2 regions of the Paenibacillus andongensis genome follow, and region 2 is predicted to be linked to the other one. Evidence: riboswitches for the same ligand, from Rfam matches in the RefSeq annotation. Region 2 holds a riboswitch; the other holds the start of a gene.
What was found. Region 2 has a riboswitch for cobalamin ahead of NYR53_RS27925 (ABC transporter substrate-binding protein). Riboswitches for the same ligand answer to the same signal wherever they lie in the genome.

Region 1: linked by a shared signal. The riboswitch ahead of NYR53_RS08620 (HoxN/HupN/NixA family nickel/cobalt transporter) and the one ahead of NYR53_RS27925 (ABC transporter substrate-binding protein) in region 2 are both predicted to bind cobalamin.

What each region holds. Positions count from the first base shown of each region.
Region 1 covers NZ_CP104467.1:1,865,382-1,869,594, forward strand. Annotated here, with positions in the region: gene NYR53_RS08615 (GerMN domain-containing protein) at 208-1,221, shown strand; cobalamin riboswitch at 1,381-1,567, shown strand; gene NYR53_RS08620 (HoxN/HupN/NixA family nickel/cobalt transporter) at 1,712-2,431, shown strand; gene rph (ribonuclease PH) at 2,885-3,643, shown strand; gene NYR53_RS08630 (XTP/dITP diphosphatase) at 3,627-4,213, shown strand, end outside.
Region 2 covers NZ_CP104467.1:6,247,878-6,252,090, forward strand. Annotated here, with positions in the region: gene NYR53_RS27915 (ABC transporter ATP-binding protein) at 1-173, opposite strand, end outside; gene NYR53_RS27920 (FecCD family ABC transporter permease) at 179-1,216, opposite strand; gene NYR53_RS27925 (ABC transporter substrate-binding protein) at 1,218-2,231, opposite strand; cobalamin riboswitch at 2,385-2,538, opposite strand; gene NYR53_RS27930 (type 2 periplasmic-binding domain-containing protein) at 2,571-3,098, opposite strand; gene NYR53_RS27935 (aspartyl-phosphate phosphatase Spo0E family protein) at 3,160-3,426, opposite strand; gene NYR53_RS27940 (aminotransferase class I/II-fold pyridoxal phosphate-dependent enzyme) at 3,495-4,213, opposite strand, start outside.

The sequences.
Region 1 (4,213 bases), 3.3 Mb from region 2:
GATTTGACTTATTGTCATGTCTTACTGGACGCCGCAGGGCTTAATTTCCGGTGCAGGACTTTTTTTCGAATGTGGACAAAAAGTAGTTATAAATCGGACAAAGCCTCGTATACATAATAATACGAAAAAGCAGTGTACAGGCCATGTTAAGAAAATATAGGCAGATGCTTCTTTTGTCTACGAAAACTTGGAGGAGGAAATAAGCTAATGAAACATCAACATTGGATTCGTTCAGCCGCTATCGCGGGGGTTATTGCCTTGCTGACCACGGGATGTTCGGTTCTGGGCACTGGAAAGAAAAGTGACATCGATGCACCTCCGACAACGGGTGCGGGAGCTGACGCGAAGACGACATCAGCAGCCGTTACGATCGATATGATCGAAGACAATTCATCGCAGATGACGGTTTATGTGAAAGATGGTAAAGGCTTCGTGGCTCCGCTTAGTCTTGGATTGCCGAAGACGGTGTCTGTCGCCAAAACGACTCTCGAGTATATGGTGGACGGAGGACCTGTTGCAAGTTTGCTTCCATCTGGTTTTGAGGCTCTGCTGCCTAAAGGTACGAAAGTCGTAAGTTTGAATGTCACATCAGACAAGCGTGCCATTGTTGATTTCTCTAAGGAGTTCCTCAATTATGATGGGGCAAATGAGAGAAAAATTTTAGAAGCTATCACTTGGAACCTGACGAGCTTCCCCACCGTAGAGAAAGTGCAGCTGCGTGTAGACGGGAAAGATCTGAAGGAGATGCCGAAAGGGAAGACACCGCTGGATACACCGCTTGCACGCTCGATGGGGATCAACATCGAGAAGGCTGAGGACGCTGAATTTGGCCAATCCACACCGGTCACACTCTATTTCTTGAATCAAAATGATCAGAATTACAAATATTATGTACCTGTTACAAGGCTCGTCAAAAGAACGGATGATGTCGCGAAAGCGGTTGTCGAACAGTTGATCAAAGGGCCTGATCAGAAGAAGGGTCTGGCTGCTGTTCTGAATGCTACAACGGAAGTGAAGAGCATTAAGCCCGCGGATGGCGTTATAACCGTTGACTTCTCCAATAAATTCCTTGGCGCCGATCAGAAAGCATCTGCTGAGGCTATGCAGTCCGTTATTCTTTCATTGACGGAGAACACAAGCTTTAAGCAAGTGCAAATAAAAGTGGATGGCGCTGTGAAGCCTGTAACGAAACCTGCGCATATTAATCCGGCTAAGCTTTAAAAAGCTTGCCCGGTTCTAACGACCTCTATGCAAACGTGCTGTCTTTGACAAGGCGCTTGCCTAGGGGTTTTCTCAGCGTTGTCTAGTCATAACTTTAAATAACTAAATAATTACATTGATCCCTTTTCAGCTCTGTGCTATTTTAAAATGAACAACCGAATATTGTCGTAGTTACTAGGTGCCTTTTTGGAGACAAAGAGGGTAACAGGGAATGGGGTGAAAGTCCCCTGCGGTCCCGCCACTGTAATCAGGGAGCAACTTTCTAAGAATCCACTCATGTAATGGGGAAGGGAGAGAGAAGCTTTGATCTGAGAGCCAGGAGACCTACCTAGTAGCGTTACAGTAGACGTCCTTCGAGGAAAGGGGCTGGTGTAGAATATTATTAATACGGGATTTTTCTGTCTTTGTTTGATAATGATCTGCTTCCTTGGCCATCAATGGTCAAGGTTTTTTTGTTTGGAATTAAAAACAAAACAAGGAGGAATGAACGATGGGTAGCGAGTATCTGGTTATTATTTTTTCGTCATTATTACTGGGATTTAGGCACGGGGTTGATTGGGATCATATTGCAGCCATTACGGATTTGGTTGGGGTAGAAACAAAAGCTAGAAAGGGCATGCTGCTTGCAACTATGTATTCTCTTGGTCATGGTTTGGTTATCCTTGTTCTTGGTTTGAGTGCAATTGTCTTAGGCAAAAATATTCCTAGTTGGCTTGATTCGACAATGGAACTCCTAGTAGCATCAACGCTTATTTTACTTAGTATCTGGATGTTTATCACTTTGATTCGCCAGTGGAATGGATTTGAATTGCGAAGCAAATGGAGTGTTGCGCTTGAGGGGATTCGTCAATTAAAGTACGTTGTTGCTGCGAAAGTATTGAAAAAAGAAGTCGTTCAAGTTTCTTCAACGAAAAAAACAATCGGACATGCTGGTGCGTTTTTAGTTGGAATCATACATGGATTCGGCGCTGAGACACCTACGCAAATCTTACTGCTTAGTACGGCTGCTGGAATGAGTACAATGATTTTAGGAGGATCTGTCGTTTTTTCCTTTGTGTTCGGTTTGATTTTATCTACTTCTCTGATTGCTTTATTAGCAGTCATAGGTTTTCTAAAAGCTCGATTGCGACTTTCTGTGTATCGAGTAGTTGGTTGTCTAACTGCTGCGTATAGCTTTGTATTGGGTGTAATGATTTTTATGCGTATATAGATTTTGAGGCCATAGCATTCAATGCTATGGCCTCTTTATTATTATCGTATGTAATTGTCCAGAGCTTTTTGTAAATCAAATAACACTCGGCTTCGATGTTCATCCTGAACAGATGATACAACGCAATGTTCCAGGGTTATGTAAAGGTGGATAAATCCAAAGTTATGCTAGCCTATGGATGCCAAAACTTTAGAATCAATTTCGTGCCGGACATTAACATGTGATAGAATGTGCTAGTATCGAGTTCTCGTTTGAGATAAATAATTGAAATTTTGCAACTTCCAGATTCCAGAAAACCTTAAGGAAAAAAATATAGGTTTTTACCCCAATTTGGAAATAATAAAGAAAAATTTGGGGATAGTAACCTATTTTTTTTACAAAAGCCCTACACTACATTACAATGGGGCGTAGGAACAAGCTTCTGATGGAAGCAACAGGAGGAGAACAACATTTATGAGAATTGGCGGTAGAACGAATCAAGAACTGCGACCTATGAAAATTACCCCTCATTATATAAAACACGCGGAAGGCTCGGTGCTTATTGAGGTCGGGGATACCAAAGTGATTTGTACAGCGACGGTTGAAGAACGCGTTCCACCTTTTATGAAAGGTCAAGGGAAAGGGTGGGTTACAGCCGAATATTCGATGCTGCCTCGAGCTACGCAGGTTAGAAATCAGCGTGAAGCTGCCAAAGGTAAGCTTGGTGGACGTACGATGGAGATTCAGCGTCTTATTGGCCGTGCGCTTCGTTCTGTGGTGAATTTGGAAGCCTTAGGCGAAAGATCCATCACACTCGATTGCGATGTTATTCAAGCGGATGGCGGTACGCGTACTACGTCAATTACCGGTGCTTTTGTTGCCATGGCATTTGCCATCGACAAGCTTTCGACAGACAAGAAATTAGCCAAATTCCCGATTAACGACTTTCTGGCTTCTGTGAGTGTTGGTGTTATCGGCCAAACACCGCGGCTGGATCTGAATTATGAAGAAGATTCACATGCCAAAGTTGATATGAACGTCGTGATGACGGGGCAGGGTCAATTCGTAGAAATCCAAGGAACTGGCGAGGATGCTCCTTTTTCCCGTAAAGAACTGGATGAATTGCTCGCTCTCGCTGAAACTGGCATCCATACGATGATTGAAGAGCAATCTAACGTTTTAGGCCCGATCGCTGATCGCATTCGAGGTGTACACCATGCAGCTACAAAGTAATTTTGTCGTCATTGCAACGCGTAACGAGGGCAAAGTCAAAGAGTTTGAGAAGCTTTTTGGAGCAAAAGGATACAAAGTTCGCTGTTTAACGGACTATACAGATCTTCCGGAAATCGTGGAGAGCGGAACGACGTTTGCAGAAAATGCACGGATCAAAGCGCAGATCATTTCGGCACATCTCCATGTGCCGGTTCTTGCCGATGATTCCGGTTTGTGTGTAGCCGCTTTGAACGGTGAACCGGGCGTTTATTCAGCCAGGTACGCTGGAGAGAATGCTACGGATGCAGACAATAATGCTAAGCTGCTGCAAGCATTAAGCGAGGTAGATCCTGTAGACGGATTGCCTGCTGATGGAGAGCACCCAAAGCTTCTTAGCGAAGCTTCCTTTGTTTGCGCGCTTACGCTTATCGATCCAGTAGCGAATGAGGTGATTGAAGCGGAGGACTCTTGCCGTGGTTTCATCATTGGGGAAGAACGTGGCGAGAGCGGCTTCGGCTATGATCCTTTATTTTATATCCCTGCTCTTGGGAGAACGATGGCAGAACTATCCGTGGAAGAGAAGAATGAAAT
Region 2 (4,213 bases):
ACACTTCCGTTTTTAACAGGATCGATCCCTGATATGAGACGGAGAAGCGTCGACTTACCGCTGCCGTTTGGCCCAATAATCCCAAAAAACTCACCCTGCTTGATCTCAAAGCTGACGTTCTCCAGCACTTGTTGTTCCCTAAAGCTTTGGGAAAGGTGCTCCACTTTAATCATCTTGATCAACCTCTTAACGTTTTCTTATCCTTGTGGAGCAAATAAGCAAAAAATGGCGCGCCCAGAAATGCCGTGATGACCCCAAGTGGAATTTCGGTTGGACTTAGCAGGGTACGGGCAAGTGTATCTGCCCAGAGGACATAAATACCGCCGCCAATTGCGGACAATGGAATAATCAATCGATAATCCGGACCAACCAATAGTCGTACTAAATGTGGCACGATGAGCCCAACAAAGCCGATTACACCAGCAACCGATACCGCAGCAGCAGTAAGAAATGTAGCTACAATAAGCACGATCAACTTCGTACGCTCTACATTCACACCGAGATGTGACGCCTGCCGCTCACCCAAAGCCAGTAAATTTAACGACCTTGCATAGCTAAGCAGCACGACAAAACCAATAATTAAATAAGGCGAAATGATATACGTATACGACCAACCTCGCATGGCCAAGCTGCCCATTAGCCAGAAAATAATTTCATTAATAACTTGGTTGGAAATAGATACCATGAAGGATACGATTGCCCCTAGAAAAGCCTGCATGACCACGCCTGATAAAATAAGCGTCTCCATCTTCAGCTTCCCTTCGATCTGAGCAAGCTTAAGAACCAGAAATAAAGAAATAAGTCCCGTTACGAAGGCAACAATAGGTATCGACCATTGCCCAAACCACGCCACTTGCAATCCAAAATAGATTAAAAATGCGGCTCCTACAGAAGCCCCCGAGGATACACCGAGTGCATAAGGATCCGCAAGTGGATTGCGCAGCACACCTTGAAAAGCTGCCCCTGCGATTGAGAGTGAGGCCCCTACAAGAATCCCCAGTAATACACGGGGAAATCGTACTTTATTGATGATTTGTTCCGACGACTGCGGCCAGGTGGCATCGATGTGATCTCCCAGCCAAGGGATATGCTTGGCGAGAATACTGGCAATTTGCAGAACCGGTAGATTAGCAGCACCTAGCGACAAGCTCGCCACAATAGAAAGAAGAAGGAGTATAACCCCTACTCCTCCCCACAGCATTAATTTTCTTTTCATTTTATTTCACCAGTTCGGGATAAATGCCTTTCGCCATTTCAAGTAATCCATCGGTCAGTCTTGGACCCGGACGGCTGAGCATGTTCTGGTCGAGGCCGACCACCTGCTTGTTCTTCACGGCATCAATGGTATCCCAACCACTTCTAGATCGGATAATTTCATCAAGTGGTTTCTTGCTCTTACTATCGACAACCCCATTGGCGAACAGAATTACACCTGGATTTTGTTGAATGATTTTTTCTTCACTGATTTCATACCAGCCATTTTTGTCTCCTGCAACGTTAACACCGCCAGAAATCTTGATCAATTCATCCATAAACTCGCCACTGCCCACTGTCCATCCCGGGGCAAATTCAATGTATACCTTTTTCTTGTTCTCTTGCTTCACGTCTTTCACTGCATTAACAACCTTTTGACGGTCCGCTTTCATCTTGGCAACCACTTTTTCCGCTTGCTCCTGATGATCCGTAATGATTCCGTACGTTTGAATATTCGCAATGGCATCATCCAATGTTTTCGGCTCCACTTTAAACACGTTGATATTCAAAGCACGCAGCTTTTCTACTGTATCGGGTTTCATCGAAACCCCCGTAAACACAACATTTGCGTTAGAAGCGATCACGGCTTCTTGATTAGGCTTCGTTATGCTGCCAAGTTTCGGCTTCGTTTTCGCCGCTTCTGGATAATCATCATAATCAGATACACCAACAATATTAGCTTCCAGCCCTATTGCAAAAAGGGCTTCAGTCTCTGCCGGGGACACCGATGCAATACGCTCAGGCGCTTTATCAAATGTAAACTCTTTGCCCGTAGCATCTTTTATTTTCAATGGATAGACCGTCTTTTTGGCTGCGGATGATGGTGCCGTCGTTGCAGCAGGAGCTTTGGTCCCTTCCCCGCCAAGCTTAGACGGATTAGTGATTTCCGTTTCCTTTTTACCGCAAGCTGCTAGACTCATTGCTGTTGTTAACGCTACTGTAAGAATAAGTGCTTTTTTTACTGAATTCTTTTTCATCTGGCAAACCCTCTCTCTAAACAATTTATGTCGATTGACCCTAACAAAAAAGCCCCTTTGTTCTCGAAGGAACAAAAGGGACGATAAATCGCGGCGCTCAGCAATATCTAGGGTAGCTTCCTGATTTAACGCGATCCTTTTCCTCGAAGGATGTCGTAAACGGCACCATGGGCAGGTATCCTGACTCTCCCGGCAGTTCATGCCAGGATTACAGTGGCGGGACCGCGCCGGACTTTAACCGGCTTCCCTTTTAAGTGGCAATCTCTTCGTAAGTGAGCTTACCAGCACCTATGGCTGCATGTTTTACTATCAATCTATTTGTCGATTATAGACTTCTTGTTACTTTTGTGCAATTATTTTGAGCACTTGCAACGACTCATTCATCTTTGGAGCATTTTGAGGAATAAAAGCCACCAAGCCTTTTCCTTCAAAACCTTGCTCTTTCATCCATTTGTTTCCTGCAAGAGGAATACCATATAGATGCTTTTCAGCAGGCTTACCCTCTTCAGCAATTTGAATAACGCCATCCGGATAATCTTCAGGTTTGATGGTATCATCCAAAGAAACGAAACCCGCTTGATTACTTAGTGATTTGAATTGATCTTCGCCAAGAATGAAGATGCCATTGCCCCCGGCAGCTAGCTCCACAATCATTTTTTCCAACGAGAATATAGGTGATGTATTCACTTTGACTGTAGGAACCTCGCCCACCTTGGATTTCAAAGAATTCTCCAGCTTGTCCCCCGCTTCACTTGGAAAACCATTCGAGCCCATAATAAAAATAGATACATCCGGCTTCGGCCCGCCGCAACCCGTAAGCATCACCATAAGCCCCACCATCATAACCAACAGCCATTTCACTTTCATGTTGTGAGCGTACCTCCGTTTGTTATCTGAATCCATCGATAGTCGTGAGAAAAGTCGGTTTTCACCGACTTTTTTTCCCATTATGCATATATTCATTTATTTTTTGGTCTAGTATTGTGCTCAATTCAACGACGGAATCAGATGTCATTTCTTCCCCATCAAAAACCATCTGTTCTAACCTTCGTCGCAGAGAATGAATCTCTTCTTCTAATAAGGTAAGGGAGTTTTTCTTCTTCGCACGCTTGGTTAACCAACGTTGTCCGAAATCCTGTTCACGAATTTGAAAATGTTTTTGATAGGTTGATAGTTGATATTCCATAAAAGCCATGCTCATCCCTCCTTACTACAAGAATACCAGTTTTCATCAATAATGAACATATTTATTTACGTTAGCACTTACAATTTTCTCATAAAATTGCCAATTCTCTCCAATGCTTCATTTAGCTGCGAAACACTATAGGCATACGAGCAGCGTAAGAAGCCTTCTCCACCTAAACCAAACACATCACCAGGCACAGCAGCAACTTTTGACTCAAATAATAACCGCTGCGCAAACTCCTCTGAAGTTAATCCTGTAGCGACAATACTTGGAAATGCATAGAATGCGCCTTGCGGCTCATGACATTCAAGACCAATATCTCGGAACCCTTTTACGATCAAACGTCTGCGCTGGTTATAGGACTCGATCATCCGATCTTTCTCTTCCATACCATTCGTCAAAGCCTCGTGAGCAGCAACTTGGCCCATGACCGGTGCGCACATCACCGTATATTGATGAATTTTGGTCATCGCCGAAATAAGTTCATGGTGACCGCAAGCATATCCCATCCGCCAGCCTGTCATGGCAAAAGCTTTGGAGAACCCGCTAACCAAGATTGTCCGGTCTTTCATGCCAGGAATAGCCGCGAAGCTCACGTGCTTCTGACCATAAGTCAGCTCTGCATATATTTCATCGGAAATGACAATAAGATCATTCTCTTCGATGACTTTGGCAATCGGAAGCCAATCCTCATAGGTCATAATACCGCCTGTCGGATTGCTAGGATAGCAGAGAATTAATATTTTGGAGCGTGGCGTAATCGCGTCGCGAAGAGCTTTCTCAGTCAACTTGAACT